2 linked regions of the Pseudobacteroides sp. genome follow. The protein of the gene in region 1 interacts with the protein of each later gene in a pairwise test. Links are inferred from orthologs where the notes say so. Each region holds a gene or a part of one and is shown on either strand. Other genes may lie near its edges.

Region 1 (5,308 bases):
CAAAACCGCTCCCATATCGTTTATTGCATTTAAAAGCATGAATCTTCTGACATTTAGCATGGGAGTATCCTTCTCAAATACCAGATATACAAAAAAAGTGTTGTTATATATTTCATGATCCTTATGGAAGTTCATACTTATCTCTTTATGCTCAATCTTTTCGTGCTTGTCCTTTAAAAGCTTTGATATTTCAGCTTCAATTTCTTTTGAAAAATCAGCCATATCTTTTGGCAGGCCTTCACCTGGAGAATCAGCCCTTATACAGACAAATTTTTTAGTAGTATCAAAGGCTTCAAAACAGAGATTTATAATATATTTATCCAGCTTTAAACTTCCCTTTCTTAAAAGGTCCAGCATATCCTCAGTTTTATGTGTAAGGCTTGCGATTTCATCAAATCCTACAGAAGCAGAAGAGCTTTTTAAGGAGTGAGCAGATCTGAATAACTGATTGATATCATCTTGAGAATATCCTTCCTCTAGCCTTAATAGTGCCTCCTCCGCATTTTGCAAGAAGTCAAAAGCATCTTCGAAATATATATTAATATGCTCATCCATTTTTGGTCCTCCTTCTACGTAATCCTGGAAATTCTCATAACAGGTTTTTCTCAAATAAAGGCATGGTTATAATTATTTCAGTCCCTTCATTTAACCTGCTTGACACGTCAATGGTGCCATGGTGTTCTTTTATTATTCCGTAAACGATTGAAAGCCCCAGTCCTGTCCCCCCTTCATCCAGATGCGTGGTATAAAAAGGATTAAATATCATACTTAAATTTTCTTCCTTAATGCCGCATCCATTATCCCTTACAAAAACAGATGCAAGATTATGGATTTTTGTTTTCGCCTGTACTTCAATACAGCCCTCAGATGCATTTTTCTTTGCTATCGCTTTTATAGAGTTTAGTATTAAATTTATAAAGACCTGCTCCAGTTGTTGTTTAGAACCATTTACTATATACTCACCCTTTTGTATGCTGTTTATAAATGTAATCTTATGCCTTATGACTTCGTTCCTAACTAATTTTAATGAATCATTCAAACATTCAAATAAATCAATTGGGCTGTATCCTACCTTTTCCTGTCTTGAAAAGAATTTCAGTCCATTTACGATATCCATTATTCTCTCAGTGCCCTTATACATAGACTTTAAAACTTCATCAAAGTCCTCTACCACAACTTGGACCCTTTGATCGTCTTCCATTACGATATGGTTTACTGCAATATTCCAATATTTTTGCAACAACTCTATGTTTGATCTAATAAAAGTCGTAGGATTATTGATTTCATGAGCAACACCGGCTACCAGATGTCCTAGTGAAACCATTTTATCAGCCTGCATCAATGCCTTTTCCTGTGCCTTTATTTTATCTAGCTGTTCCTTATTGGCCTTTTTCAGGTTTTCAAGAAACTTATTCTTTTCTTCATCATTTCTAATGAGGCTTTCATTGGATTTTTCAAATTCCTGAACAATCGCTAAAACTCCGGAATTAGTTTCCAAAAGCTCCTCGGTTAGCTTGTTTATTTCATCCTCAAGCCTCTTTTTTTCATCCATCATATATTTAAATAACAGATAACAACTTAAACAATCTTTTTTCATATTCATCGCCTTATATAAAAGCAACTAAAACAGTTGCATCATCATTTTCCTTGCCGAAGTCCCTCATAATAGAATTGGATAAAATAGCCGGGTTTTTTAGCAGTATTCCCGGATAGTTATCAATTCCCCACCTTGTGGAAATCCCATCCGAACAAATTACTATGGCAGCACCGCTATTGTAAATCCGCCTATGAACCTTTATACTGTTTACTTTACCGCCCAGTATACCGTTTGTAGGCATCATAATCTCAGTCCCATTCTCACCAATGTACCTTATGTCTATATTTCCTATTGAACAATATTCAAATTCTTTCTTAAACTTATCTATAATTATAATTCCCATTGTAGCTCCGCGTGTCGGTTTTAGTGCAGAATCAACAGCAAATACAATTTCAGTGAGGTTTTTGTGAATATTGTCTTCTATTATAGTTGCAGCTAATGCTGAAGCTATATGTGCTTCATGTCCGTGCCCAAGTCCGTCTATAACTGCAAAGATTTCTTTTCCCTTAAGGTTCTTCACATAATATGAGTCACCGTTGATGTTAAATCCACGATACGGCCTGCTCATTACACTTAGCTTTATCTCATCATTAAAGGGAATGATTTTGCCTGTTAACCACTTCTTCACTGTAACCACTGTACCTTCACATATTTCTTCAAAGGGGTACTTTAAATATTTATTTCTCTTAATATTCGAATAAACCTCAAATGAATCCATAAGCCTTTTAACAGCACCTAACCCAGTACCCATAGTGCCTTTTGTCGAAAATCCATCTCTTAATACTTCATCTACATCAGCTATCCCGGGACCTTTGTCTTTGGCAATGATCTCTATTCCCTTTCTACCTCCTTCGCAAAGTTCAGTAAATATTACTTTTCCATCAATAGCATTATGCTTAATTAAATTGGTGCACAGTTCGGTAACAGCAATAGAGATTTCGCCTATTTCATGCTGACTAAATCCCATATCCGTGCATTTTTGAGCTATACTCCGCCTTGCTGTTCCAATATCATACTCACCCCTGATGTCTAATATCTCTATTTTGATCACGCCCTCTACACCCATTTTTTGATTACAACTTTTGTCCCTTTTAAAACCTGAGAAGTTATTGATAAGTAATCCATAAGCCTTTTACTTCCCGGAAGCCCCAATCCCATACCCTTTCCGGTAGTATATCCTTCCCTCATAACAAGATCGATATCTTCAATTCCTGGCCCTTCGTCTATAAACGAAAACATAAGACCTTTTTGTGATCCGTTAGAGATAACTTCAATAACAACCCTCCCTTTTCCGGCATGCTCATAGATATTTCGAGAGAGCTCACTTACAGCAGTTATAATCCTGGTCTGATCCACCAAACCAAAATTCATATCTTTGGCTGCTTCTCTAGCTTTCTGCCGGGCAGTCACTATATCACGTTCCTCATTTATACAAACCTCACAAACTATCATCTTCTTCCTCTCCCGGCTGGTCATTCAGCTCGACCGCATTTTCCTCCATATACGCTGGTAAAGATGACTCATCAATTTCTTCTATGCCATGAAGTCTAATTTCTCTTTTAAGCTTCTCTATTCCTGATTCCATATCCAAGGCCGTATTGACACTTCCTATTTGAAGCCCCAGTTCAACCAGTGTGATGGCAACACAAGGCTTCATGCCTGTTATCATGATTTCAGCACCCAATAATTTTATCATCCTGGCTGTATCTGAAATAACCCTACCTAAAAATGAATCGATTATATCCAATACCGATATATCAATAAGGACCCCTACCGCTTTTGTCTTGTATATTTTACTCAAGATATCATGCTGAAGGTTTGCTACACTTTTGTCAGTCAAATCCCCTTGTAAGGATACAATAAGTATGTTATTAATTTTTAATATAGGTATCTTCTCCATTTATATCTCTCCAATATAACTAGTTCTTTCTAACTTTTACTACTCTATAATCCAGCATATCGTATGCCAATTTTATACCGTCTGCCATCAGAGCCCTAGTCACAACCCCGGACAAATCCACCCCAAGATGAACCATGGTCTGTGCAATGGCTGGGCTTATGCCAGTAATAATAATTTCTGCTCCCAATAATTTGGTGGCACTTGCTGTCTTAAGAAGGTAATTTGCAACAAGCGTATCTACAGCAGGCACTCCTGTAATATCAATAATTGCAACCATCGAACCTGTTGAAACTATCATTTCAAGAAGCTTCTCCATTATGAGCTGAGTTCTTTTACTGTCCAGTGTGCCAATAAGGGGTACTGCCAGAATCCTGTCCCACACACTTATTACTGGTGTGGACAGCTCCAACATATCCTGCTGCTGCCGCAAAATAATATTTTCCCTTTCCTTTACATAAAGGTCGAATGTAAATAACCCCATCTTGTCCAACAAATCGGACAACCTTATGATTTCTAAATTTAATGCAACAATATCATCACCGAATTTTTTTTGTAAAGCCTTAAAAACTATAGTCTTTAACGAATATATATACATGCTTATTTCAGTAGGAGTCATGCCTTTTGCTGCCGTTGTTTTGGAGTATAACTCCAACGATCTTTTTACATCATTTGAATCCATGGAACTTAATGATGCCTTTTCCTCTCTGACCAATTCGAGAAAAACGTTTGCAAGTTGTGTGCAGAAGCTTTTTACATCATTATCCGATAAAACACCCTTTTTTATAATTCTGTTTAACTTTATTTCCTTTTCCCAAAAATCTATAATATTTTCTTTTTCATGCACTAATACTTCCCATGTCTTTTCATTAATTTTAATGTCCATAACTTTCTCCATTCTCCTATCGCATTACTGCCCTTATTATTTCATTGGGAATTCTATGTGAGGGTGCAACTATCTCAGCACCTCCTCGCTCTATCGCCTCTCTAGGCATACCGAAAACAACTGCGGTTGACTCATCCTCTGCAATTGTTATGCCTCCAGCCTTTCTAATCTTAACCATAGCATCAGCCCCATCATCACCCATACCTGTCATCAAAACACCTATTACATTTTTACCTCCGTAGCATTCCAGCACAGACTCCATTGTGACATTTACAGAAGGCATAAATAATGTTTTGGGAGTACTGGTTAAGCGAATTCCCTCTTTTCTCACTACGAGGTGGTACCCTCCCGGTGCTAGAAACCCTTTACCGTTAATCACTTTGTCGCCTATTTCTGCCTCCTTAATATCAAACATGCTTGCATCGTTTATCCTCTTGGCAAAGGTTGATGTAAATGCTGGAGGCATATGCTGTACAATAATAATAGCTGCCTTAAGATCAGCAGGTATCATCGGTAGGACTTCCATAAGTGTGTTGGGCCCGCCGGTTGATATTCCAATAACCACAACCTTTGTTGCCACCGTTTTGATTGTAGTAGTTGAAGAACCTACTATAGACTTTTTGGGAACCGGTTTTATAATTTCTTTAGTTCTTGCAATCCTTCCTCTGATGGTGTTCTTCCTTGAGTATTTATAACCTGCCTTTACCTTTTCAATAATCTCTTTTCCAACTATATATATGTTTGAAGACACCGTTCCCGACGGCTTGGCAACAAAATCAAATGCACCAAGTTCAAGTGCTTCGAATGTGATGAGTGCTCCTTCCTGAGACAGTGAGCTTAAAACAATAACAGCAACATTAGGAAATTCATTAAGAATATGCTGCATAGAAGTAAGACCATCCATAAGAGGCATGTTAATGTCCATGGT
Region 2 (5,272 bases), on another replicon or contig:
TGATTGAATCAGGACAAAGGAGTGTTTTAATCATGCGCAAAATCCAAAATTATTCTATAGAATTGATTTATAAAGTATATGGGAGATGGTCTGATTATGACAATTGACAAACAAAAGGCAGCATTAAGTTCTGTTTTTGCAGCAGTTTTTCTCACAACAATGAAAATAGTGGTGGGTCTTTTTACTGGGAGCTTGGGAATTCTATCTGAAGCATTACATTCCGGTTTGGATTTATGTGCAGCTGCCATCACATTTTTTGCGGTTAAGGTGTCTGATAAGCCTGCAGATTCAAAGCACCACTATGGACACGGGAAAATTGAAAGCTTTTCAGCACTTATAGAAACAGTTTTACTTTTTATTACCTGTGGATGGATTATTTATGAAGCGGTTGAAAAACTGTTTTTTGGAAAGGGTGCAGAGTTAATTGGAGTTCAATGGGGTGTTTTAACAATGATCATCTCCATAATCGTGGATGTTTCAAGAGTTAAAGTGCTAAAAAAAGCGGCAAAAGAGCATGGAAGTCAGGCATTGGAAGCGGATGCTCTACACTTCAGCAGTGATGTCTGGAGTTCTTCGGTGGTAATTGTCGGCTTGATTTTTGTTGGTATAGGAGATTATTTCAACATTCCAGTACTGAAGTATGCAGATCCGATAGCGGCATTAGGTGTAGCTCTTCTTGTTATAAAGGTTAGCTTCAAGCTGGGTAAGGAAACAATTGATGTACTGCTTGATACTGCACCCAAAGGCATGAAAGAAATCATAGAGAAGGAAGTCAGTAAAATATCTGGCATCCTGCAGGTTGCAGATATTAGAATTAGACCATCGGGAGCAATTAAGTACATTGATGTTAATGTTGGGATAGATCCAAATCAAAGCCACAAGGCAGTTCATTCCATAGTTCATGAAATCAGGGAGAGGATTTCCGAGAAAGTAGAAAGATGTGATATTATGGTCAGCACCTTTCCTCTAAATCGTAGGGCAGAGCTTACAGATTTGAATATAAATCTGACTCTTGAGGAAATAGTTTCACAAATACCGGATTGCTCCAATATTCATAACATTCATGTGTATGACCTCGAAGGCAAGAAAAATATTACTGCACATATAGAATTAACAGAAAATCTTACATTAAGAGAATCCCATGAATTGTCGCACCTTATTTCAAATAGGATTCAGCAGGCGATGCAGGGGATTGATAATGTAAATCTCTATTTCGAATGTGCTGAAGAAGTAGTACTGACAAAGGATATTACTGAATCAAGAAGCGAAATTGTTGCCAGCATCTGTGAAACTGTTAGTAAAATAAATGAAGATGTCGATTGTCATGAAATAAAGCTTTATAGCAAGGGAGACAAGATTTCTACCTTTTTGCACTGCGGTGTAATGGGAGATTTTACAGTTGATAAGCTGGAAGTGATATCAAGGACAATAAAAAATGAATTGAGGAAAAATGTGAACCGTTTGGAAAATGTACACATACATTTTGAACCACTTGAGGAGAATAGGTGAAAATAGCATGTTGAAATTTCATGATTGAAAGGAGTAGTCTCTATGCTGGATAAACTTTTTGACGGCAAAAAAATTATTCATAAGGCTCTGGATGCATCATGGAAAAGAAATGAAGCAATTGCTCAAAACATTGCAAATGTTGACACACCGGGATACAAAAGGAAATCCGTATCTTTTGAGGATGAATTGAGAAAGGCGATGGATAGCAAGGACTTCAAAAAAAGTGATGTTGACCAGATTGAAATAAAGGTTGTAGAGGAAAATAAAAATCTAAGCATGAGGCTGGACGGCAATAATGTGGACATCGAAGCCGAAATGGCCGAGCTTGCAAAAAATACAATAAAGTATAATGCACTTGTTCAAATGGCAGGCTTTGATAAGCTAAAGATGGTTATAAAGGAAGGCAAATAACAAATAATCGAGGAGGATTTTATTATGAGTTTTTTTTCAAGATCAAGAAGCAAGGGGCACTACCCCAACAATAATCACGGTGGTGAGTATTATAAAAGACCGCATGGTTCAGGAGGGATACTTGGCAAGATATTTGATGCGTTGACCGGCTCAAAGAGGCATTCAAGGTCATATTCGAACCGTCATGACGGGCATTATTCAGACCACCATGGCCATAATCAGGGAGGATACCATCCTAATCAGAACAATGGCCATTATCCTGACCGTCATCGCCGCAAAAGCTCATGGTCCTAAATCTGTTTAATAAGGACAGGATTTACAGGCAGGGAGAAAAGATTAAAGGGTATGAAATAATAGAAATCCTTGGCGAGGGCAGATTTGGCATTTGTTATCAGGTTTCATGCTGCCAAAAACAGTTTATTTTAAAACAGTTGAAGCCTGGCATGCTAAAAAAATCAAAGGGGAAGGTTCGGTTTGAAGAGGAAATACTGCAAGAATTACATCATGAATCCATTCCTCAGTTCATTGATAAAATCGAGGATGCCCATTTCTATGGGTATGTGCTGGAATTCAAAGAGGGAAGAACCTTTGAGGATATCATCTATCTTGACAAGAAAGCTTTTGAAAAAGATGAGATATACCGGATTGCAGGACAACTGATTGAATTGTTGAAATATCTTCACTCAAAAGGCGTGGTTCACAGGGATATTCGTGTGCCTAATACCCTTTATAACGGTGAAAATGTAAACCTTGTGGATTTTGGACTTGCCCGCTGGATTAATGATAGAAAATACAAAGCAGACATGGATTTCGCCTTTTTAGGTGATTTCCTGCTGCATTTGTATTACTCATCTTTTGATTATGAAAATGGTAAGAAAAGACCCTGGTTTGATGAGCTGGAGCTTTCTGATACTGAACGGCTCTTCCTGAAAAGGCTGATGGGTGTTGAAAAACGCTATTGCAGGATTGAGGAAGTGGAAACGGATTTTTATAAAATTATTGGATGCAAACCATAGAGGTGGTGAATATATGGATATTGAAGATATTCTTTACTATCTGAAACGGAATCGTTTTAGCAAAAAGGCATTAAAGGTGCTCCTTACAGGTTGCCTGTTTATTGTAGCCGTTTTTATAGTTTTGATAATTATCGCAGCAATCCTGGCATTCAAGTACCACACACAGATTTATGACGGATTCATGAGAATTATCAATTTTATATTTGGAGATTCTCCGGATAATGTGATAAGGGGATTTTTCAAACAAATTGCGGATAATTTTTTAAAGAATTTATTTAATGGTGAATAGTAGTCAACAAATGAGGAGGACAAGATGGAATTAATAACACAATTGATTGATTTTGTAATACACATAGACAAGCATTTGGCAGAGCTAATGCAGGATTATGGAGCATGGACATATTTGATACTGTTTCTCATAATTTTCTGTGAGACAGGACTGGTTGTAACACCATTCCTTCCTGGGGATTCGCTTTTGTTTGTAATTGGAGCACTAGGCGCTTCAGGGGTAATGGATTTCAAGCTTGCTTTAATACTTCTTATTATTGCAGCTATAGGCGGAAATACTTTGAATTATTTCATTGGTAAGACAATTGGAAATCGGATTCTTGAAAGTACGAGGTATAAATTTATCAGACGGATTGTGAAGAAGGAATATATTGATAAGGCTCATGCTTTTTATGAGAAGCATGGTGGGAAAGCAATACTCTTATCAAGGTTTCTGCCTATATTAAGAACATTTGCTCCATTTGTGGCTGGAATAGGAAAAATGAATTTTGTAAAGTTTACAATTTATAACGCCGTTGGAGCAATTGCATGGGTATTGATATTCATGTTTGGGGGCTACTTCTTTGGCAATATCCCTGTAGTAAAAAACAATTTTACCTACGTCATATTTGGGATTATTTTTGTATCGCTTCTTCCTGCAATTGTTACTGCTATTAATGCAAAAAGAGAAAAGACAACTGCTACACTACAGGAAGAATAAGGTCGGTTGCATAAAACAAGAATTGTGGGGTGAATGCAGAATGAAGTCTGCGGAACAGTTTTGGAATGTAATTTCTACTTATAATCAGCAGACCATGTGGTTGCAGATACCTATGGTTATAATGCTAATGAGCCTTGTCCTTATGGCTTTGTTTATAGGGAAAGAATGGATGCAAGTCGCATTGAAAGTCAGCCTTTTTGTAGTCTTTTCGTGGGTTGGTATCATATTCTTTTGGGTTTATGACCAAAGTGCTGTTGGACGGTTTTTTGCAGGTCCCTTATATATTCTTGTCGGTGTATTATTTCTTGTAGATTCAATAAAGAAAAATATGGTGTTTGAATTGCATAAGATGAAAATTCCAAGGCTTTTTACGTTATTGTTTATTTTATTGTATGCATTATATCCAGTGTTAAGTTTTGTATTAGGGGGCAGATATCCATCAATTGTGACACTCATAATGCCGTGTCCATTAGTTGTAGTGGCACTAACACTTGTTTGTACAGCAAAAGGAAAAATAAATAAGTTGCTATTATTACTTTTGCTTGTGTGGGCATTTACAGGACTACCTAAATCAATAATGTTTAATGTTTATGAGGATTTAATATTATTTATATCAGGTTTATATGCAGTAGTATATTTGATTAACTCAAAAAGAAAATCCAGATACTTTTGTGAAGGAGGGCGGATTGAATGAGGATTTTGGTAATTGGAACAGGGGTAATTGGAACAACATATGCTTGGCAACTTTCAGGAATAGGTTGTGAATTGACGCATTATGTGCGAAAAGGTAAAAAAGACTTCTATGAAAAAGAAGGAATAGAAATTGAGTGCCTTGATACAAGGCATTCGAAGAGTACTGAAAATAGAGTACACTATATGCCGAAATTCATTGATAATCCAAAACTTTTATCAGAGTATGATTTGATTTTGGTTTCTGTTGGGAGTGATCAACTCGTTCCAGTCTTGGAGCTACTTAAAGAGAATTCTCAGGGAGTAGATGTGTTTTTTCTTCAGAATATAAGACCGGGCGAAGAAAAGTTTATAGAACAGTATTTGAAGCCAACCCAATATTTTTTTGGATATCCTTTCAAAGCAGGCGGAGGCAAAGAAGACAATGTAATAAGATGTGTTATATTTGGCAATTCATTTACCAACACCATGTTAGGGGAAAAAGACGGCAGAAAATCCGAAAGGCTCAATAAAATCTATACTTTGATTAAAACGGCAAAGCTAAATCCTAAAGTGACTACAAAAATTATTCCTTATATCCGTTGCCATTATGTTTGGGCGGCAACTATTCTCGGAGCTTATGCCAAGGCTGGTACATATGAAAAATTGGTATGCAATA

Evidence for each region. Proteins that work in one complex are often made in the same cells at the same time.
Region 2: the proteins of VIO64_RS08095 (region 1) and VIO64_RS01910 interact in binary tests that used the Bacillus subtilis proteins (3 or more experiments, as listed by UniProt). The link is inferred for Pseudobacteroides sp. from one-to-one orthologs.

What each region holds. Positions count from the first base shown.
Region 1 is NZ_DATCTU010000045.1:51,968-57,275, reverse strand. Bases 1,352-4,268 are described here. They hold VIO64_RS08095 (anti-sigma regulatory factor), read right to left. Parts: upstream 3,050-4,268; coding sequence 2,654-3,049; downstream 1,352-2,653. Other genes in these bases: VIO64_RS08085 (STAS domain-containing protein), read right to left, coding at 3,517-4,268; VIO64_RS08090 (STAS domain-containing protein), read right to left, coding at 3,036-3,497; VIO64_RS08100 (ATP-binding SpoIIE family protein phosphatase), read right to left, coding at 1,608-2,648; VIO64_RS08105 (sensor histidine kinase), read right to left, coding at 1,352-1,597. Also shown: VIO64_RS08110 (Hpt domain-containing protein), read right to left, coding at 1-555; more of VIO64_RS08105, read right to left, coding at 590-1,351; more of VIO64_RS08085, read right to left, coding at 4,269-4,380; VIO64_RS08080 (chemotaxis response regulator protein-glutamate methylesterase), read right to left, coding at 4,397-5,308. UniProt on the Bacillus subtilis protein: Provides the crucial link between the upstream module (communication of environmental stress) and the downstream module (integration of the environmental signals with signals of energy stress) that compose the signal transduction pathway controlling the sigma-B factor.
Region 2 is NZ_DATCTU010000007.1:122,897-128,168, forward strand. Bases 1,190-4,070 are described here. They hold VIO64_RS01910 (protein kinase family protein), read left to right. Parts: upstream 1,190-2,204; coding sequence 2,205-2,936; downstream 2,937-4,070. Other genes in these bases: VIO64_RS01895 (cation diffusion facilitator family transporter), read left to right, coding at 1,190-1,509; flgB (flagellar basal body rod protein FlgB), read left to right, coding at 1,552-1,920; VIO64_RS01905 (hypothetical protein), read left to right, coding at 1,945-2,214; VIO64_RS01915 (hypothetical protein), read left to right, coding at 2,950-3,225; VIO64_RS01920 (DedA family protein), read left to right, coding at 3,250-3,924. Also shown: more of VIO64_RS01895, read left to right, coding at 97-1,189; more of VIO64_RS01925, read left to right, coding at 4,071-4,618; VIO64_RS01930 (ketopantoate reductase family protein), read left to right, coding at 4,615-5,272.